Regions from separate parts of the Siminovitchia sediminis genome, predicted to be linked through region 1. Evidence: riboswitches for the same ligand, from Rfam matches in the RefSeq annotation. Region 1 holds a riboswitch; each other region holds the start of a gene.

What was found. Region 1 has a riboswitch for thiamine pyrophosphate ahead of thiO (glycine oxidase ThiO). Riboswitches for the same ligand answer to the same signal wherever they lie in the genome.
Region 2: linked by a shared signal. The riboswitch ahead of ACFSCZ_RS08670 (acetylornithine deacetylase) and the one ahead of thiO (glycine oxidase ThiO) in region 1 are both predicted to bind thiamine pyrophosphate.
Region 3: linked by a shared signal. The riboswitch ahead of ACFSCZ_RS08645 (ABC transporter ATP-binding protein) and the one ahead of thiO (glycine oxidase ThiO) in region 1 are both predicted to bind thiamine pyrophosphate.

What each region holds. Positions count from the first base shown of each region.
Region 1 is NZ_JBHUEO010000013.1:92,062-99,476, reverse strand. Features, by position in the region: gene ACFSCZ_RS06880 (alkaline phosphatase family protein) at 1-1,723, shown strand, start outside; TPP riboswitch at 1,852-1,962, shown strand; gene thiO (glycine oxidase ThiO) at 2,047-3,159, shown strand; gene ACFSCZ_RS06870 (flavodoxin) at 4,350-4,793, opposite strand; gene nadC (carboxylating nicotinate-nucleotide diphosphorylase) at 4,922-5,770, opposite strand; gene yhfH (protein YhfH) at 6,953-7,081, opposite strand; gene ACFSCZ_RS06855 (processed acidic surface protein) at 7,272-7,415, shown strand, end outside.
Region 2 is NZ_JBHUEO010000019.1:74,651-82,065, forward strand. Features, by position in the region: gene ACFSCZ_RS08660 (PTS sugar transporter subunit IIC) at 1-389, shown strand, start outside; gene ACFSCZ_RS08665 (thioredoxin family protein) at 391-708, shown strand; TPP riboswitch at 866-956, shown strand; gene ACFSCZ_RS08670 (acetylornithine deacetylase) at 1,140-2,417, shown strand; gene ACFSCZ_RS08675 (DUF1444 domain-containing protein) at 2,511-3,329, shown strand; gene ytpR (YtpR family tRNA-binding protein) at 3,329-3,937, shown strand; gene ACFSCZ_RS08685 (universal stress protein) at 4,111-4,530, shown strand; gene ACFSCZ_RS08690 (hypothetical protein) at 4,680-5,510, opposite strand; gene ACFSCZ_RS08695 (hypothetical protein) at 5,461-5,874, opposite strand; gene ACFSCZ_RS08700 (DUF3021 domain-containing protein) at 6,277-6,681, opposite strand; gene ACFSCZ_RS08705 (LytTR family DNA-binding domain-containing protein) at 6,688-7,134, opposite strand; gene ACFSCZ_RS08710 (2-hydroxyacid dehydrogenase) at 7,262-7,415, shown strand, end outside.
Region 3 is NZ_JBHUEO010000019.1:65,739-73,153, forward strand. Features, by position in the region: gene ACFSCZ_RS08605 (NERD domain-containing protein) at 1-151, shown strand, start outside; gene ACFSCZ_RS08610 (phosphotransferase) at 339-1,112, shown strand; gene ACFSCZ_RS08615 (YtzH-like family protein) at 1,109-1,387, opposite strand; gene ACFSCZ_RS08620 (YtnP family quorum-quenching lactonase) at 1,490-2,329, shown strand; gene ACFSCZ_RS08625 (PepSY domain-containing protein) at 2,402-2,722, opposite strand; gene ACFSCZ_RS08630 (M42 family metallopeptidase) at 2,878-3,942, shown strand; gene ACFSCZ_RS08635 (DUF84 family protein) at 3,958-4,485, shown strand; gene ACFSCZ_RS08640 (YtoQ family protein) at 4,678-5,121, opposite strand; TPP riboswitch at 5,287-5,385, shown strand; gene ACFSCZ_RS08645 (ABC transporter ATP-binding protein) at 5,521-6,291, shown strand; gene ACFSCZ_RS08650 (ABC transporter permease) at 6,288-7,040, shown strand; gene ACFSCZ_RS08655 (ABC transporter substrate-binding protein) at 7,037-7,415, shown strand, end outside.

The DNA of each region.
Region 1 (7,415 bases):
AGGTTTCATGCCACACTTTGAAAAGGTCAGAAACAGGGGAATGTTTGCGAAACATATTGAGACGGTGAATCCCTCCCTAACGTCCACTTCTCATGCTGCCATCGCAACCGGTGCCCCCAGTTCCCAAACCGGGATGGTCAGCAACAACATCCATCAGCCCGACAAAAAATTGACCAACGGGGACATTGCGTTCTTTGAGCCGCTGGATGCCGAGCCTATATGGTCGAAGGCGCGCGAACAAGGAAAGACGACAGCCACCATTTTGTTTCCGGGGTCCAACCCCGCCTATGGTCATGAAGCCGATTATGCTGTCTACTACGGGAAAACCTGGGCAGAAAGCAACCTGGTTCCACTGGATTTAACGGATAAGAAAAGCAAATTCCCCTTGCTGAAAGATGTACATGTATATATCCGGGCAGCGGATTCACATACTTTTTATGCTGCCTTTCATCCGGATATGAAAGATGCAGTAAAAGTGGGATTGGGCGAATGGGAATCCCTTTCTTTTGAGACGGACAGCGGCGATGCCGTTGGTTTTTCTTTTATAATCAAAGCATCCCAGCCTGATCTTTCCGATGTCAGGCTGTACCACACCGCCGTAACATCGGCCATTATTCAAGGCCCCCCCGGTTTTAAGCAGGAGATAAATAAAAAGTTCGGATTTTTCCCCGTGCAGGATGATGACAGGGCCTTATCGAAACATTGGATTACCCGTAAAGAATATGAGGAAATCAGCGGGCGCTTTGCCCAGTGGACAACGGACGTGTCGCTGTTTATTAAAGAGCGGTATGCACCGGATGTATTGTTTTTCTATTATCCGCAAGCCGACCATGAGTCGCATAAATATTTGCTTGTTGATCCCCGGCAGCCCGGTTATTCAAAGGAAAGGTCCAAGCAATATATGAAATATGTACGCTGGTCTTATCAATTGGCCGATGACATGCTTGGACAAGTGCTGCAGCATGTGAAGGAAGATGACCGGCTCTTTTTGGTATCCGATCACGGCATGGAACCCGTGCATTCGCAGCTGTCTCCCAATGAAGAGCTGGAAAAGGCGGGATTGCTTGTAAAAGACGAGAAAGGCCGGGTCGATGAAAAAAACTCGCAGGCTTTTGCTGTAGCAAGCGGGTCAATCGCACATATCTATATCAATGTGCAAGGCCGGGAAAAAGGAGGGGTTGTCAGCAAAGCAAATTATAAGCCGATAAAACAGAAAATTGTCGAGACTTTTCATGCCGCAAAAGTTGAGAAAAAGCATGTTCCGAAAAAGGATTATATGTTTTACGGCTTTGCCAAGTGGTGGCATCACCTCATTCATCAAAAAGGAGATGTGTCTGGAGCAATAAAGGGAATGAAAAGTGCAATCCGCCTTGCCTTTGAAAAGTCGGAAAAACCATACGTTGAAGTCATTCCCACGAAACCCGGACAAGCCCATGAAAACGCCGGGGATGTTGTATTAGTTGCCAAAAAAGGCTACTACATGGCGCAGGAGGATCAAGACGAGGTCATGCAGTCCGATGTACTCGGAAACCACGGGGGCGACCCTTCCAGACCCGAACTTCATCCGATTTTTCTGGCAGCAGGCAATGGCATTCGAAAAGGAACCATCGACACTCAGATTTCCACTTTGGATATTGCACCAACTTTATATGGACTGCTCGAGATAGAGCCGCCTGACTTTGTCGAAGGACAGCCCATTCCTGGGGTGGTGGACACAGAATAGCAATTGAAGACGCAAATAATTTCTGTACAGCGTCTCACCGAGATAATATATGCGCCGCAGGATCTCTTTGAGTATCCCTTTTCAAATTTTTTCTTCTATGGTAGGGTAAGTATACAACTGCATATTCATATTTTCACTAGGGGAACCCTTGATAAGGGCTGAGAGAAAAGTAGTATACTTTGAAACCCTCATAACCTGAACAGGCTTGCACCTGCGTAGGGATGTGGCAGAGTTATTTTTTCATGGAATTGTTTAACCAAACCACTTTCCTGCTTGGGAGAGTGGTTATTTTTTTGTATAAACCTTCAGTGAGGTGATGATGTGTGAACAAGCAGTATGAAGCAGCAGTCATTGGCGGCGGGATTATTGGAAGTGCCATTGCCTATTATTTAGCAAAAGAGAAGATTGATACAGCCGTATTTGATGGAGGGCGGATAGGTGAAAAAACAACAAGTGCTGCTGCCGGGATGCTTGGCGCCCATTCGGAAAGCATTGGGGACTTCTCTGTCTTTTTCCCGTTTGCCCGAACCAGCCAGCGGGCTTATGCCGCATTAAAAGATGAGCTCTATGAGCAGAGCGGTGTGGATATCGGATACAAAAAAGGCGGGATTTTAAAGCTGGCTTACACAGAGGAGGATCAAAAAAACCTGGAACCTCTGCTTGTACAGCCCACCGTACAATGGCTGGAATCTGAAGATGTTATTTACATGGAAAAAGAAGTTTCACCGGACGCATTGGGTGCAGCGTATATCCCGGATGATGTCAGTGTCCTGCCGAATCGCACATGCGAAAGTTTTGCAAAAAGTGCTCAAGCTCTGGGTGCATCCATTTTTGAAAATCACCCTGTATACAGCATTGAAAAACAAGCCGGGAATTATATCATTCATACAGCTCAAGGCGATGTAGAAGCCAAGTATGTTGTGGTGGCGACAGGGGTTCTCAGCAACAGCCTATTTAAACATTTGGTACTCTCAGAAAGGCTCTCGCCGGTAAAAGGGGAAAGCTTAATTGTTCGGGCAGACAAGCCGTTGTTAAAGCATACACTGTTTCACGACAGCTGCTATATCGTGCCAAGAAACAACGGAACACTGGTGATCGGTGCCACCATGGTGGAGAATGACTGGAGTGATACTGTCAGCCTTGAAGGCATCCAGTTTTTAATTGAAAAGGCAAAAACAATGATGCCGGCTGCGGCGCAATTAACAATTGATCGTGTGATCGCCGGTTTACGGCCGGGAACCTTTGATGGGCGGCCTTTTATTGGAAGACACCCTGAGGATAAACATATACTGGTGGCTTGCGGCCATTACCGCAACGGCATTCTTCTTGCTCCGGCCACAGGGCAAATGATCCGTGATTTTATTCTTGAAAAAGACATCCCATCCGAATGGATTGAAGCCTTTCGAGTGGACCGCCGGCAGCTGGTGATGGCTTAACCGGTGAACAGCAAACGCCCCTGGCAAAAAGGGGCGCTGACTGTTTATGTGGGGAGCAGTCATTGGAATATGAGCTGTTGTGTTCCGAGCATGTGATCGGAAACCGGAGCAGTCCTCCTCTCAGGGGAGCCGTCGGTCTGTTTGAGATCTCAATAACCGCCAGAATATTGGGGGTAGCCGTGAAACCTATATTGATGGTTAAAACAAAGACGAACAATCGGATACATTACTCTAGGAAAATGCGGCGACCCCTGCGGGAAGAAAGGTATCGATGAGAACTCGGATTGCAACAGCATGAGGGCGACTAGTCGGGCATGAAGACCCAATTGCTTCACTTTGATTGATATCGGGCGCGCTGAGTCTTCCTTGGAGACCATTTTCTGAACTTTAGTCATTGTTCGGGCGACTTGATGGCTCCTTGACGACCATCTCTGATCTTTTTTCGTTCATGGGGCGACTTGGTCAACCTTGAAGACCCATTTTTCAGTTTGAGCATTTTTTGGTTGATTTGAATCCTTTGTGGCCATTCTCTAAGTTTAATCATTGTTCGGACGCGCTGAATCTCCCTTGGACACCATTTTTTTTCGTTCAACGGTCATTGGTCGCGTTGGATCACAAAGACCATATACAGCCATGGTTTACCCGTAACGCAGGATAAGGATAGGTGCCCTCTTCATCAGCAGCCATTCTGCCGATAAGAGGGACACGTCCAAAAAAATTTTTAACTTCTGGTTCCGCGTGCGTTCGATTTGCCTTTCTTTTGTTGCTGCTCCTCCGGACGCTTCTCTTTGCCATGTCTGGGTTCCCGGTGTGTTTCTGAGTCTTTTACCATTTTTGTCCCTCCAAAAGCTGAATTGATCAAGTTCTATCATGACCCAAAGCGGTTCAATTATGCGGGGTACCGGGATGTGATACAAGAGAGGTATGGCTGGTTGTTCGGTATTGTGTGCCGCGAAAACCAAATGGTTCCCTTTATAACAAAATTGGGGATTACTGATGTACAATTTATTCCTGAAGACAATTGGCTGCCGATAAAAAATCATCGGCGACATATGTGTAGTCCAACACTGCCCTGGCTTAACTCCCCCGCATGTTTTACACTTTCCGGCAAACGGAGCACACTTTTTAAAAAAGCAATTCTCCCAGGATTTCATTGAACTTTGCCTACGATACGGCACGATCACCTTTGTTCACTTTTTCACAAAAACTCTCACCAACTCTTCACACCTTTTCGCATCTTCTGCATCAGGACCAAGGTCCGCAATGACACAATCATCGACCAGAACAGCTCCCACTTCCTGAAAACGCGCAGCCATCGTATCCACTGCCTTCCCAAATTCCGGATAAAAGCTGTCACCCGAGCCGAACACAGCAACCCTTTTTCCAGTCAAGTCTATCTTAAGCAGGTCTTCGTAAAAATCCTCTACTTCCCATGGAAGGTCTCCATCATCATACGTGTAGGTCCCAAACATGATACCATCATACTCTGTCAGCTCTTCGGCCTGAATATTATCGGCATCAAAGCACTTTCTTGTTACCGGAATCCCCTGCTCCTCCAGATATTTTCCCGCGATGTTTGCCATCTCCTCCGTGTTTCCGGTCATGCTTGCATAGAGCAAAAGTATACGTTTCATACCCCCGCCTCCATCTGATCTCTTTGTTTTTATCATAAGGGAGGAAGGCTTTTCCTTACCTTGATGCTCATCAAGTTTAATGAAAAAAACGCCCGCCGGCGTTTTTAAATTGAAAATTTTTATATGTTTTAGACCAAAACGGCTGCGTCCACGTTTACCTTTGCACTAATATCAAGGGCGGAAACAGAGTGAGTCAAAAATCCGAGAGAAATGTAATCCACCCCGGTATCCCTGTATGTGGCCAGGTTTTTCATAGTGATCCCACCGGAAGCCTCCGTCACAATCCCTTCCGGCACAAAACGAATCCATTCCCTGATTTCCTCCGGTGTCCGATTGTCAAACATAATGACATCTGCTTTGGCAGCAACGGCTTCCAGTACTTGTTCTTTCGTTTCGGTTTCCACTTCCACCTTGACCATGTGCCCCACTTTTTCACGGACAGCTGCCACAGCGCCAGCTATGGATCCTGCGAACGCAATGTGGTTGTCCTTCAGCATAACACCGTCATACAATCCGTATCGATGATTACTGCCGCCGCCACATCGAACAGCATATTTTTCAAGCATCCGCAAACCTGGCGTCGTTTTGCGTGTATCACAAATTTTTGTATTTGTGCTGCCGAGCACTTCCACTGCTTCCCGCGTCTTTGTCGCAATCCCGCTCATCCGTTGGACGAGATTCAAAATAACCCGCTCACCTTTCAGAAGACTGGCCACTGCTCCCCGTACGGTGGCCAGCAATTTACCGGCTTCCACTTTTTCACCGTCACGGACGAAAAGATCGCAAGTGAGTGCAGGATCGAGAACCAGATAGCCCATTTGTATCATATCTGCCCCGCAAAATACGCCGCTTTCTTTGGCAATAAAATGGACTTCACCCTGCTGGCTGCTCCCAAAAATCTGGCTGCTGACATCACGGTCGCCAATGTCTTCAAGGAAAAATTGCTCCAGCTGCAGCCGGAGTTTCAATGTATTCATCTTTCTCATTCCTTTGTATAGATTTTCCTGTCGTGATTTATATCACAAGTTAAACGGATAATTCCTGCGAAACGTTGTTTCAATATTGCTTGTTAACTTTGTGATCAAAATCACATGGTATTCATCGCTTGCATAAGGTTACAGGTGTTTTGACACTAATATTTACATAGAATGTCGTTCATGACAAGCACTTTTTATAATTTACAGAAAAGTAGAAGCTGTGCTGCTCTCTGCCAGATTTCGATTTTAAGCCGTGGTTATATTTTTACTTATGGTGTGTAGGTTTGACGACGCGGCTTTCCGCTGAAACATACTCCTCACCTTATGTTGTTTTTGTGGCTTTGAAAATTGTCTTTAAGTCCTTTAGGGTAACATGCCCGGGTGGGAGCTTTACTGTTCAATTACAAAATTTAAAGTCCATGCCAACATTTACTGTCCATGTTTGAGCATAAATGGGCAGATTAAAAGAATTACGATCCTAGTCTGGACCTTTATTCAAGTACAGGATGGACTGTATCCAAGTCAAGTCCATAATATCGTTAAAAGTATTCGGCTTTTTGTTTCGGGCAGATGTGCTGTACTCTCCATCGAAGTACAGCTACAGCGGAGCTGCTTGGCATTGACCGCAGCGCGAATTCTGATTGACTCCTCCAACATGGGCACACGAGAAAGAAAGTCCCCCAAGTTCTTCCCTATCATGCGATAAATCCGTTCGTTCGGCAGGGTTTCGATTACAAATTCCACCGAGTATGGAGAAAGGGCAGTTGTTCGGGAAGATTCTGAAGAAAAATACCACCGAGTATAAAGAAAGGGCAGATGTTCAGGAGGAATACGCTTAGAAACAAAAACACTACCGTGTTTTCAGTTTGACGCTTTATTTAGGAGGATTTCCACGCCTAGCTTTTAAGTACTACTGTCCGGATGCGTACTTGTACTTTCAGGATTTACTATCCACGTCTGAACCTTTACAAAATAAAAGCCGCGGCCAGGCATTTGCTGCCCGAATCTCATAATGACTGTCCCCTCTAAGCAAGCAGCTGTCAAACTGTTCGACATTCTGTTATATATCACGTTTGCCATTGGGATCAACAGCGCTCTTTTCCAATAAAAATAATCTGCCTTTGCTTCATTGCGAAACAGGCAGATTATGGAGGGATTTCGTTCAGTTTTTTCAATGGTTTGTTACTCCTCTGTTTTGCTTAAACAGCGTTCACACTCGTTGAAATAGCACTCATGCATTTCGTGCATTTCCTCTCCGCATTCGCAGCATTGTTTACGGGGAATATTCCGGTAAAATTCAATTGGCATCATGGTGGATGGCCTCCTTTTGATTGTTTACTATATTGTATTATAACAGATTAATATTGTCAATAACTGTTATATATCTCTTTTATATATATTTCATTTAATAAATTAATATTTGTGTAAAACCTCCTATTCAGGAAGCTTCTGATCGAATATAATTGGAAGGTATTTTATAAATTTTCAGGGGGAATCGTATGTGAAACGTTTGTTGTCTGCTGTTCCTGCAGCGATCCTTGTTATTTGGATGCTGCCCTTATCCACTTTTGCAGCAGTAAATCCGCAAGATTCAGAGTTTCAACGTTTTTTACTGGATATTGGAATGAATGAAGAAGAGTTCATT
Region 2 (7,415 bases), on a different contig from region 1:
TAGGTTTTGCTGTGGCAAGCTATCGGGAAAATAAAGTCGGCGGCTTACTGGCCATCGGACTCGGAACGTCCATGCTTCAGGTTCCTAATATAATACGCTATCCGCTTATACTCATTCCTCCTACAGTGGCTGGTATCATTTTGGCTCCTTTTGGTGCTACGATTTGGAAAATGACAAGCAATGCAGCCGGAGCCGGGATGGGAACAAGCGGACTTGTCGGACAAATCATGACCTTCACGACAATGGGTTTTTCAGCCTATGTCCTTATCCAAGTCATTGTACTCCATTTTATCGGTCCGGCTGTGATAAGCTTATTGATATCGGAGTATATGAGAAAGCGCGGCTGGATCAAGCCGGGCCAAATGCTGATTAACACTGGAGGTAAATAATATGGAAAATTTGCAGTCAAAAGAGCAGTTTGAGCAATTAAAAAATGAAGAGCGTACGATCTTTATGTTCTCCGCGGATTGGTGTCCGGATTGCCGGTTCCTGGATCCGGTTCTTCCACGCCTGGAAGCCGATTATCCGGAGTACAATTTTATCCATGTAGACCGTGATGAGTTTCTCGATTTATGCCAGGAACTTGACATTTTTGGTATTCCAAGCTTTGTTGCTTACCATGACGGAGAGGAAGCAGGAAGGTTTGTAAGCAAAGATCGTAAGACTCTGGAGGAAATAGAAGAATTTATTAATGGGCTGTCCGGTTAAAAAACCCCGGAATGGAGAGAGGTGTTCCTCCGCTTTTAGGATGTATATCAGGAAATGGCTCAATGAGGGTATGGCTTGGGGCCACCAGGCTGTGGTTCACTTGAAATGGTCACTTATTAGGTGCATCAGCCTCTGATCCTTAATAAAATATTTAATTACTTTCTGCTGGGGGTGCCTGATTGGCTGAGATTTTACCCTTCGTACCTGATCCGGGTCATACCGGCGTAGGGAAGCAGCGCTTTTATACAATGTTAGGCGTTATATACAGCCGCTTCTCTTCAACCGGGAAGCGGCTGTTTTTGTTTATTCAACAATTGGATCATCATAAAAGCGCTGGTATTGAAACAAAAAACCTCTATCATTCAGTTATCAAGGAGCAAATTTTTGTTCTTGAAATATATAATACGAGGGAGAGGAGAGTTTGAGAAATTATGGGAAAAATAAATAACGTTCTATTAAGGTCTGTAGATGAACGAAAGGAAGAGCTGCTTCAGATTTTAACCGACTTGATTCGATTTCAGACAGTGAGTCCTCCTTCAAGAAATACAGCAGAAGCACAACAGTATATTGAACAGTTTTTAAAGAGGGAAAAATTTGCAACAGACAGTTGGGAGGTCTACCCGAATGACCCTAATGTAGTTGGGATTAAGAAGGGGACAGGCGGTAAGGATTACAAAAGTTTAATTATTAACGGCCATATCGATGTGGCTGAAGTTGGCGATGACAGCGAATGGACGGTTCCGGTATTTAATGTGGAAGTAAGAGAAGGCTTTGCTTATGGGCGCGGGACTGCAGATATGAAAGGGGCCATGGCAGCTGCCCTTTTTGCCATTAAACTGTTAAACGAATATGAAGTGGAGTTGAAAGGGGATCTTCAGTTCCAATCTGTGATTGGAGAAGAAGTGGGAGAAGCCGGGACGTTATCTTGCATTGAAAAGGGATATGATGCGGATTTTGCTCTTGTCATGGACGTAAGTAATTCAGAGATTCATGGACAAGGCGGCGTAATAACCGGTTGGATTACTGTAAAAAGCCAAGAAGTTTTTCACGATGCTATGCGCTTGAACATGATTCACGCCGGGGGCGGAGTGCATGGAGCGAGTGCCATCGAAAAAATGATGATAGTGATTGCTGCTCTTCAGGAGCTTGAGAGATACTGGGCTGTTACAAAACAATATCCAGGCTTTCCGGCTGGCACGAATACGATTAATCCTGCAGTAATCAAGGGGGGCAGGCATGCAGCGTTTGTGGCTGATGAGTGCAGGCTTTGGATCACTGTTCATTATTATCCAAATGAGACTTATGAATCTGTTATTGCCGAGATTGAGGAGCATCTGTATCACACAGCGATGGCCGATCCCTGGCTAAAAGAAAATCCGCCGAAATTCAAGTGGGGTGGTAAGTCTATGATCGTAGATCGGGGAGAAATTTTTCCTGCACTTGAGCTGGATGTAGAACATGAAGCTGTTCAGGAACTGAAGAAGGCTCACGAACAAATTTGGAAGACAGCTCCGAACGTGGGAATGTCCAAGACAGTGACGGATGGAGGATGGTTCGGACAGGCGGGCATTCCTGCAGCCATATATGGGCCTGGAACGGTGGAAGAAGCACATTCTGTTAACGAGAAGATCAACTTGGATGAATTGGGGAAATTTACAAAAACACTGCTAGTTTTTATTGAAAAGTGGTGTAATACGAAAAAAAAGTAAAACATTGCAGGTGAAGAACATGCCTCTTTCTTTTGGCAAAAGAAATTTTCGTGTATGATGGGATGTAGCCCATATTGCCAAGGAGGGTTTAACATGAAGATGAATGAACGAAAAATGAGCAAAGAGCTGGAAAACCGTCTTGAAAAGGAAGGACGGACCTTTACATATGACCGTGAAAAAGAAAGCCTGCGTATTGAAAATGCACAAACTGGCAAAGGCATAGACATTGCGCTGCCGGGTATTGTGGCCAAATGGCATGTACACAAGGATAAAGCCATTGATGAAGTGGTGTATTATGTAGAACAAGCACTGGATGTGATGGGCAAGGAGCCGATTGTTGCACAAAGTGAGAAAAAAATTTATCCAGTGATCCGCTCTACTTCGTTTCCTGTGGAGTCAGAAGAGGGGAATACTTTTTTGACGGATGACCATACCGCCGAGACCAGAATTTATTATGCAATGGACCTGGGAAAGACGTATCGGTTGATTGATGAGGAACTGATCAATAAAGAAGGTCTTGATCCTCAGAAGATTAGAGAAATTGCTCGTTTTAACGTTCGTTCCCTGTCTACAACAATGAAAAAAGATACGGTTGCAGACAACGACTTTTACTTTTTAAATACCAATGACGGGTATGATGCAAGCCGGATTTTAAATGAGAAATTTCTTGAGGAAAAAGCGGAGAAAATCAAAGGGGATATGGCTGTGGCTGTTCCTCATCAAGATGTGCTGATCATTGCGGATATTCGCAACAAAACCGGCTATGATATATTGGCACAGATGACCATGAGTTTCTTTACAAACGGGCTCGTACCGATCACAGCGCTGTCGTTTATTTATGAAGAAGGGAAGCTGGAACCTATTTTTATATTAGGGAAAAACCGGCCGGAAGAAGGAAAGGAGAAATCATGATGAACGTATTTTACAATCGTAAAGGGATAGGAGACACTCTAATTATTTCGTTAGGTGAATGGGATACGTCCAACCGCACGTTTGAGAGAAAAGGGGATGCTGTCAGAATTTTAGATGGACAAACCAATGTTACAGGAGGGTTCAATCTTTTTAATGCCTCCAGCTATTTGGAAGTAGAGGCCGAAGGTGAAGTAAAGCTGACCGAAGAGATCGTTGAGAAAATCCAAACAGCTTTAGAAAAAAATGGCTTTGATGAGAAGCTGGAAGCCGACCTGTCTCCAAAGTTTGTTGTGGGATATGTAAAGGAAAAAGATCAACACCCCAATGCGGATAAATTGAGCATATGCAAGGTGGATGTAGGTACTGAAGAACTTCAAATTGTATGCGGTGCACCCAATGTGGAGGCTGGGCAAAAAGTGGTAGTGGCAAAAGTAGGGGCCGTCATGCCGAGCGGTATGCGTATTAAGGATGCAGAGCTCAGAGGGGTGGCTTCCAGTGGTATGATTTGCTCAGCTAAAGAATTGGGGCTTCCCAATGCACCGGAGAAAAAAGGCATCTTGATTCTGGAAGATGACCAGTTTGAAACAGGTGAAGCCTTTCCGCTTTAAACGTGCAAGGACGATCTAAATGATGGGAATTTTAAACAATAAAATTCAATTTTCATCATCAAAGGTTGCGAAAAAAAGTAAAAACATATTAAAATTGAAAGAAATTGGATTGAACCAATTCACCCTTATGAGTTATTGTATGGGAAAGTGGAAAACAGAAGGCAGGGGAGAGTATGTATAACAGATTATTGGTTGCTGCAGACGGTTCAGAAAACTCAATCCGTGCAGCCCAAGAGGCAGCAAAACTTGCCCGTTTATCGAGTGAGACCGTAGTCGAAATCATCTATGTAGTAGATTACTCAAAATCAAAGGGAGAAGTATTGCACAGCCGGGACGGGGAATCATTGGAAGCGGGCCGCAGAAAACAATTAATTCCCGTTGAGGATATTTTTATTAAGGATGGAATTTCGTATAAACTAACAGTTCTTCATGGGGATCCGGGTCCTGCAATTGTACAATATGCGAACAAAAGCAGCTGTGACATGGTGATTATCGGGAGCAGGGGGCTAAATAAACTCCAGGAAATGGTCTTGGGCAGCGTCAGTCATAAAGTGGCCAAAAGAGTGGATTGCCCCGTGTTGATAGTGAAATAGGCAAGAAGATGATAAGGAATAGACAAAAACATGGCCCCTGACGGCCATGTTTTTCGTGTGCGTGAATGACTATTTCAAATGACCTTAAAAATGGTTTGTTCACTCATACAGTTTTCTCCTCCAGTACTTCACAGGCTGTTTTAATATGTTCAACATCCCGACTGCGATTCATCATTGACTTTCTTTTCTTTTTTCTCCTCCTCTTCTTGTTCTTTCATTTTTTGATACCGATGATATTGTCGATAGCTGTATGTGCTTTTTCGGACGTTTTCGGCATTCTCCAGCCCTGCGCCTATCGCCCCTGCAAAGGTAGCAACTGAGGCCGCCAGCCAGGCAAGTTTCAGATAGTTTAGAGGACCGACTTTTTGTCCAGCCTCCGCCTCATACAACTCCGGCGGAACGTAGACAGAAACCGCCGCCAGAAAAAGAATATATAGAACAGTGTAATACATCATGACGGACATCCCCAGCGTCAGAACGGTCGTTAAGTTATACATCCATCTTAATCGATTTTTATTTTCTTCGTTATTTTTTTCCCATAAATCGTGTGCAAAAATAATCCAGACAACCATTCCTGCAATAGCAGCAGCCATAAGGCCGAAAAAGCGATATATATTATAGGAAACACTCAGCTTCCATAATGTAGGGAAGATCAAACCATAAGCACCTGTTGCAAAAGCAATGGCCACTACGTTTTTTAAAGAAGGCAAAATGGTCCAGGGACGGTTGGAAATCGTCATGCCAAATAACGTTTTGATCCAACCGTTCATTTTGGGAGTAATGATAAAACGCACAAAAGGATCATCAGCTTCGCTTGATTCTACTCTTCTAATGGAAGAAAAATGAAAAACGTTCTTTACCTTGTTGACAAGTCCTCTTCTTTTCATTGGATCATATGGCCCGATCCCTTTCGGCTCCAGGTCGGTACGGTCATATCGATTTGCTTGCCTGAAATATAGTTCCTTTACCATGTAAAGCATAAATTTTTTTGACCTGGTTTGGAGTTGGCCTCAATCCAAAAGCCGGGAGTGATATTTGCCCGGTGCACATGGCGGTATTCGCATCTGCCAGAATGATATGTTTTCCGTCATAAATGGGCAGATCCGTCAGGGACAGGGCAAAATCCCAATCATGGGTTTTTTTATATTGGGCGGTTTCCTTCATTATTTTATCAGGATCTTCTATCGCACCGGTAAGGAGGTCAACGACCAATTCTACTTTCCACTTATGACGGCCGTCAGCAACAAACCGGGAAAGATCCTGTTCAAATTGTTTTTGGATTTTATGAGCAATGGTGGACGGCAGTTCAGGGGATGAAACAATTCCCACCTTTTTCTCCTTCAAATATAAAACCTCCAGCCAAACTTTATGAAAGTCTTTGTCTGGTGATTTTTACCCTCCCGGTTTGCCCCGCAAACAATCAGAACGTTTCCTGCTTCTCTTTCGGGAAATGATCATGCGCGCAGCCTTAGATCGAAAGCACAAGAAAAATGTGGATAAGCAATATTAGGGCTGCCACGACAAAGCAGCTTATAGAGAGCATCCATGAAATGGCGCCATGGAACTTTTCAATTGTATGCCATCCACGATAACTTTGGAGCAGCACGCTGCCTTTATCAATTGACTTCCCCTGAACTTGACCCTTGATCTTAGCAGATTAAAATCATCATTGAGCAAAATGGTTTAACGAGCTTCTACTCTCTTACATCCAAATAACTGGCCCGGCAAAAGGCAAGTTAGCATGCACTAACGGATACCTTTGTTCAATTCATCCGCCAAGCGTTTTTGTGAAAAGTAGATTATTAACCATATGATTACATAAATCATTATATAGATAGCCATCATCAAGATCATGTTTTCGAGGGAGCGAAACCAACCCAAAAACGAGCCAAAGATGGCATAACCGATGACAAATGCCAGGAATTGTATGCTGGTTTTACTGAATAACGACAACCGCCTGCTTTCATGCACAAGGGACACGACACCGCAGATAGCACCATACGACATGCTTCCAATTACTTGAATCTTCAGTAGCCCCATATCTATTTCGGTCCAGCCGTTGAGGCTGGCAATCAAAATGAAAATGAGCAGGGCGATACATGCGATTCCAAAGCCGATTAAAATATTTCTGATGGTTTTAAAGATCAACAAGATGGATCACTCCTTTAATAGGATCTTTTTTAACTCTTTGGCATATTTTCGGGAAACGATTTCCTTTTCTCCATTTTTAAAAACAAGCTTGAGGCTGCCGCCAAAGGTCGCTTCAAAATATTCCATCCAAACCGTGTTAGCGAGACAATATTTTGATATCCTTATAAAATTGTACGGGCTGTACCGCTCTTCAAATTGTTTGAGTGAATCTTTAAAGCGGTATTGTTCTTTGCCTCTGTATGCAATGCACTTATTCTCAATAAAAATGACATGTGACACTTCCTTTGGCTCCACCAAATACGTTCTCCCATCTTTTTGCAAAGGGATAAATAGGCATTCTTCCTCTTCATGGATGATTGATAAAATTCTCTCTACTTTTGTATTCATTTCTTTGATTGTTATAATGATTTCATCTTCAGTGGTGCCGGGATCGATATTCATTTGGACTTTCACTTCATCAACTCCCCTCCCATTCGAGTATATCTCTCCACTCCGGCAGCTGAAAAGGAGATTTCGTTTAAGTGGTCGAAATAGTATAGTAACAGGACATATTTGCGGGGTGTAAGGAAGGAGAATGGCATTGAAAAAGAAAATTTACATCACGAGAAAACTGCCCGATCGTATCTTGGAGGGCTTAGATAAACATTTTGATATAGATATGTGGCCAAAAGAAGAAGAAGCCGTTCCAAGAGGGATTCTGCTTGAAAAAGTAAAAGATGTTCAGGGAATTCTTT
Region 3 (7,415 bases), on a different contig from region 1:
AGCTGACATTCGGATTGTAGACAGACAACATTATGAGGCATGGATTCAAGAACTGCGGTCGTATCATTCCCCGATGAAGCTTATGCAATTTAAGGCTGCCAAAGCATTGCTCGAACAATGCGTAAAGACAAGCGCAAAGAGATCCGACTGACAATAGTTAAGAAATGTACCGGAAAAACAAGTAACCAAGGATTGGGTCTTGACGAAAAAAGTCGGTTCGCGGTAAACTTTAAGGAAGGATGGCTATTGTTGTATTCTCGTATATCCAATAGCTGTCTTTTTTCTTTCTACAGAATGAACGGAGAAGTGCCTCCGGTATTTATTGAAGGTGAATGACGGTGAAACATTTATTAGAGCACGACTGGGAGATTATCCCCGCCGGCGGAGCGACAGGGAAGGCTTTCTTTGCTTCCAAGAATAATGAGAAACTCTTTTTGAAGTGGAACTCTTCTCCTTTTTTAGCCGTATTGTCTGCTGAGGGAATCGTTCCCAAGCTCGTTTGGACCAAAAGAATGGAAAATGGAGATGTAATCACAGCACAGGAGTGTTTAAGCGGCCGTGAATTCAAACCGGAAGAAATGACCCGGGATGGTGTTGCGAAGCTGCTGAAAAAGATACACGAGTCCAGTCCTCTGCTTACTATGCTGGGCCGTCTTGGAAAATCACCTTACAAACCGGAAATGATGCTTGCTGAAGTCATCTCAGGTCTCGATGCCGAATTAATGTCTATTCCGGATATTCAACAGTCATTGAAATTTCTGCAAAGGGAGCTTGCCAATGTTCAATACGAGACGTTTACCGTCTGCCATGGGGATGTAAACCATAACAATTGGCTGCTGTCAGACACGGATGAAATCTACCTGATTGATTGGGATGGCGCAACGATTGCAGATCCGGCAATGGATATCGGCCCCCTTCTATATTTGTATATTCCCAAAAATGATTGGCCGTCCTGGTTTAAGAAATATGGTATTACCGATTCAGAGCATCTTCAGCTCCGAATGAAATGGTACGTGACTGCCTATACGCTGCAAACCATCGGCATGCATAAAAACCGCCAACGTTATCAGGAAATGGACTTCTGGGTAGGCTACCTGGAAACGATCGCTTAAGTGTATTGATCGATATTTCCGATCCAATGCGACAGATGTTCCTGATGACTGTCTATATGACCCGTTAAATCTTTCGTTCGGGAGCCGGTTTGGCAATAGAAATATATTTCTTCCAGCACAGGGGTCAATTCAGGATGAACCTCCTGATTGGCCAACAGGGATTTGACCAGCCTGCCGATTTGAGTGCACTCCGAAACAGATCCTTGCAGGTCTTCCAAATGATTGACCATAATATCCTTTAACAGTCCAATTTGATCGTGGTAAGAAAGCGGCATAATCATCCTCCTTTTTGCCATGTAGTATAATTATTGTATGGGGATTTATTTTTTCTATCCTTGTCATGTGAAGATCATTGAAGGAGAAGAGAGGTGAACAGGTTGGATACCATTCAAATCGGAGAGGCTGCACTGACTTGGCTGAACGGGGGGAATACCCGCCTGGATGGCGGTGCCATGTTTGGTGTGGTGCCCAAACCGCTTTGGTCCAAACGATACCCGGCAGATGAAAGAAATCGCATAGAATTGCGGTCAGATCCTATTCATCTTCAAATCAACGGCAAAAACATTTTAATAGAGTCGGGCGTAGGAAAAGGTAAAATGTCCGAAAAACAAATTCGCAATTTTGGAGTGACCGAAGAGTCCCAAATAGAAATGTCACTTGCAGAGTTGGGATTATCACCCGCAGATATTGATATCATATGTATGACTCATCTGCATTTTGATCACGCAAGCGGTTTAACCAAGCGTAAAGGAGATAGGTTTGCCACCGTTTTTCCCAATGCAGTCATTTATACATCACAAATTGAATGGGATGAAATGCGTAACCCGAATATTCGGTCGAGGAATACATATTGGAAAGAAAATTGGGAACCCGTTGCCGAACAAGTGAAAACGTTTACAGGTATATTTACTGTTGCAGAAGGCATCACAATGATCCATACGGGAGGCCACAGTGCAGGGCATAGTATGATTACAATCGAAAATAACGGACAGAGAGCAGTTCATATGGGGGATATCATGCCTACTCATGCGCATCAGAACGCTCTATGGGTAACTGCCTATGATGATTACCCGATGGATTCGATACGCGCTAAGCTGAAATGGATCCCTGCCGAAATGGAAGCGGAAAGCTGGTTTGTCTTTTATCATGATGCCTGCTTCAGGGCCGTCAAATGGGATCAGAATGGGAAGGTTCTCCAAGAGGTGAAAAGGAAATAGCGCAAAGCAAAAAACAGGTGAAGCCATGAAAAAAGCCACCTGTTTTTTGTTGATAGTTTAATATTTTTTTATTTACGCATAATTTACTGGGTACACATCGATGACTGTACCAGTGTGGGCGTCTGCCAAAAATTCATATTGCTTTGTTTCGCCATCTTCTTTGGTAGTAATGCCGCCTCTGTAAACTTCTGTTTTTAAAGCATATTTTTCGTACTCTTCAGGTCTGAATTTAATCCAGGAGCCTTCAATGCTGCCGGAATCTTTAAATGCTTCTTTTACGGTTTGAAGTACTTTTTCGCCTGATGCCAAAGAGTTTTTCTTTAAAGCTTCACTCGCATAGTAGCCGGCAATAACACCCGCACCTGCCCCGAGTAGAAAGTTTTTCCAATTCATATGAGCACCTCCAAAATCAATCATCATCTCTAGTATACCGTAATTTCAAATAAGGTTGGAATAATAAATACTTCCAAATGGTAAAGAACATCGCTGGTAAATCTTATAAAAGTTGAATAAAATGAAAGAAATATACAGATAAAGGAGCAGGACGAATGGAAAGAGAAACAATAGATTTGTTCCGGACACTGACGGAATTGCCAGGGGCACCTGGATTTGAGCATCAAGTGCGGCGCTTTATGAGGACCGAACTTGAAAAATATTCAGATGAAATCATTCAGGACCGTTTGGGGAGTATTTTCGGGGTAAAGTATGGGACGGGACCGAAAGTCATGGCAGCAGGGCACATGGATGAAGTTGGTTTCATCGTTACTCAAATAACTGAAGACGGTATGCTGAGATTTCAAACCCTTGGGGGTTGGTGGAGTCAGGTCCTGCTGGCCCAGAGGGTGCAGATTATTACCGACAATGGTCCTGTAACGGGAGTCATTGGCTCTATCCCCCCCCATCTGCTCAGTGAAGGACAAAGAAAGAAGCCGATGGAAGTCAAAAATATGTTGATCGATATTGGCGCAGATGATCGGGAAGATGCAATAAAACTAGGAATCAAGCCTGGTCAGCAAGTTGTACCGGTTTGCCCGTTTACCCCTCTCGCCAACCCCAAAAAAATAATGGCTAAAGCATGGGACAACCGCTATGGATGCGGCCTGGCTGTCGAACTGCTGAAAGAGCTGAAAAATGAGGAACTTCCGAACACTCTATATTCGGGGGCAACTGTACAGGAGGAAGTAGGCTTAAGAGGGGCAGCTTCTGCCTCCAATATGATTCAGCCTGACATCTTTTATGCATTGGATGCCAGTCCGGCAAATGATATGTCCGGTGACAAAAAAGAGTTTGGCCAGCTTGGAAAAGGAGTTCTGCTGAGAATTTTTGACCGCTCCATGGTTACGCTGCCAGGGATGAGGGAATTTGTACTGGATACAGCCGAATCCAATGATATACCTTACCAATATTTTCTATCCATGGGAGGAACGGATGCAGGGCGTGTACATACATCCAACGAGGGAGTCCCGAGTGCAGTCATTGGTATTTGTTCCCGTTATATCCATACACAAGCATCCATTATTCATGTAGATGATTATGCTGCTGCCAAGGAACTCTTAATCCGGCTAGTAAAAACTACAGACCAGACAACAGTAGATACAATCAGAAATCAATGATAGAGGGGTTAAATCATGATAGTGGCCATTGGTTCTAAAAATAAGGCTAAAATAAAAGCTGTAGAACAGACATTTTTAGATGTAAAGATTGAAGCGTCCCTGCTTTCGGTAGATTCTCCCTCGGGGGTCAGCGAACAGCCTTTTTCTGACGAAGAAACCATGAAAGGTGCGGCCAACCGGGCCGAACATTGTTTAACACAAGTACATGAAGCGGGATTGGCAATCGGCCTTGAAGGAGGTGTGACGGAAACTCCTTTTGGTCTATACTTGTGCAATTGGGGGGCAATTGCTGAAAGAGGCCGGGAAACCCTATTTGCCGGAGGCGCAAGAATCAGGCTTCCGGATGAAATTGCCCATCGTCTCAAGGCTGGTGAAGAACTTGGACCTGTCATGGATGACTACATGAATGCCAGGGAAATCCGTCATACTGAAGGCGCAGTTGGTGTGTTGACCAACGGACTGGTCGACCGTGCAGCAATGTTTAGCCATATTGCCAAACTTCTGATTGGCCAGTATATGAGGAGAAAGGGCTGTTCCTTATAGGAATGCCCCCTCAGGTCAAATGAATGAAAATTTGAATAAAATTGCTTTGTCCAGCTCTGTTTGACTGTACATGCAGTCCACGGCCCTGCAGGCTGGGAGACAGGACGGGGCATGGCCTGTCGCCCCGTAGCGCAGTCGACCATATTGTTGTTGAATGTGAACGCTGCCGGACAGGTATTTGCACTTTTCACGTTAGGACTCAAAGATGTAGGATAATGCCTTCATGGCCTGATTGACTGTTTCTACTGTGGCATTGGCCTTTCTTGAAAGTTCTTTTAATGGGTGGTGCAGTTCCTTCGGCCGAATCAAAATGAGCGGTTTGCCCAGAGCCAAAGCGGTGCTGGCATCCATAGCCGTATTCCATTGCTTATATTTTTCTCCGAACAAAGCAATCACTAAATCGGCTTTTTGTAAAAGTACCTGTGTGCGCAAGTTATTGAAGCTTGAGGCGGCCGCATCCCTGAAGATTGCATCGGGCTGTTCGCCGAGAATTTCCTCGCCGATGGCATCCGAACGGTCATGATTTTCCATTGGCCCGACAAAATCGACTGGAAGCTGCAGTGTTTGGGCCTTTTCTTTAATTTCTTCCCGCCAGCTGCTGTGTATTTCTCCGGCCAGATAGACTGTTAATCTCATCAAACCCCTCCTCACATCTTTTCTCATCCTCTATCATATCATGAAAAGTCAGAAGAATCCCCTTCCCTTCACGATAAAAGGTGTCTAACGAGTCAATCAAATAAAAATATTTGCTTTTTTTTCGTTTTTAGGGTACAAAGGGAATAGAATCATAATTACATAGGACGAGAACACTAGGGGTGCGAATCGCTGAGAGAGGAGAAATCCTTAACCCTTGAACCTGATCTGGGTAATGCCAGCGCAGGGAAGTGGTTTTTTTTGCCATGTACGCAGAATGTATGCGTACATATGGAATATGTATGTTTAACATGCAGAGCCACTTCTTGAAATTAGGAAGCGGCTCTTTTTCTTTGTCAAAACCTGCCTTCTTGGGTTCTCGCGCCAAAAAGGAGATGGAATATGGAAGAGTGTCTAGTATTTGATGGTGTCACTTTTTCCTACAAGGAAAATAGAAGACAAGGTGTAAAGATATTGGATCAATTAAGTTTCACTATTCATAAAAGTGAATTCGTCAGTGTGGTGGGTCCCAGCGGCTCCGGAAAAAGTACTTTATTTCGGTTAATTTCCGGGCTGGAAAACCAAGATAAAGGACGCATTCTAGTGAACGGAGAAGCAGTTGAGGACAGGCTTGGCCATATCGGTTATATGGCTCAAAAGGACGGACTGCTCCCCTGGATGACTGTGATGGAAAATGTACGGCTGCCGTTGTCTTTGAAAGGCGTGAAGGGTAAAAACGTTTATAAAGAACTATTGGACAAACTGGATCGCTTCGGTTTAAAAGGATATGAACAAAGGTACCCCCATGAACTTTCAGGGGGCATGCGCCAACGGGTCTCGTTTTTGCGGGCATTATTGGGCGGTTTTGATTTGTTGTTATTGGATGAACCGTTCAGTGCACTGGATGCAGTCACAAAATCGATGATGCAGGAGTGGCTCCTAAAACAATGGAACGAAACAAAGAAAACCATTCTGTTTATTACTCATGATGTGGAAGAAGCCTTGTTTCTTTCAGACCGGATCCTCCTTTTTGGTGAGCATCCTGTAAAACACCTCCAGGAAATTCAGGTGCCTTTGGGGAGACCGCGAACGATCTCAGATTTAAAAGATCCCCAATTTACATCCTTAAAAGAAAAACTCCTGTTGGATCTGAGAAACAAGGTGACCATATGAATGTTTTAAGAAAATACGGACTGTCCCTGGGGTTTCTATTCTTTCTTCTGGCTGGCTGGGAATGGGGAGCACGCTTATACGGAAAGCCTTTTATCCTCCCATCTCCTTCAGGAGTGCTGGACAGGTTATGGGAGCTGAAGTCCATCCTGTTCATCTCCCACTTGCCCGCTACCTTGGCAATCGTTGTGATCGGATTGCTGCTGTCTCTGGTTTTTGGCGTCAGTCTGTCCGTTTGGATGCATAAAAGCGGAATAGCGAGGAAAGCTTTTTTCCCGATTTTGATAGCTTCTCAAACCATCCCGATTATTGCCCTGGCTCCTATATTTGTCCTGTGGTTTGGATATTCCGTTTGGAGCAAAGTGGCTGTGACTGTACTCATTACATTCTTCCCGATCACCGTGAGCACCTTTGACGGACTGCGGTCAGCTGATTCCCATCTGAAAGAAGTACTCCGGGTGATGGGGGCATCAAAACGGCAAGTCTTCCTAAAGGTTGAGCTTCCGGCAGCTCTGCCGCACTTTTATTCGGGGCTAAAAGTTGCAGTAACCCTGAGTGTTATTGGAGCAGCTATCGGAGAGTGGCTTGGGGCTGACGCAGGACTCGGTTATTTTAGCCGAAGGATGATGACACAGTTTGATGGAGCGGGGGTTTTTGCACCGATTGTTGTTCTTTCTTTACTTGGTGTTGTATTGTTTTGGCTCGTTGGACTGTTAGAAAAAATGACAATGAAATGGAGACGTATACAATGAAAAAAATCGGAGCAGCTGTAATTATTCTATTTTGTATATTCCTTGCTGCCTGTGGCCAATCTCAGGAAGACGCCGCAGGAAAAGGGGAAAATGACCAGCTTCGTGAATTAAATATTATGCTCGATTGGTATCCGAATGCTGTTCATAGCTTTTTATATACTGCTATCGAAAAAGGCTATTTTGAAGAAGAAGGTTTGAAAGTTAATATCCGCTTTCCGTCCAATCCGACAGACCCTTTACAGCTTTCTGCAACAGGAGAAATTGATTTGGGCATAAGCTATCAGCCTGATGTGATCTCTGCCAGAGCAGAGGGAGTACCGGTCAAATCTGTAGCAGCAATTGTAAGAAGCCCATTGAACCATATTATATTTTTGA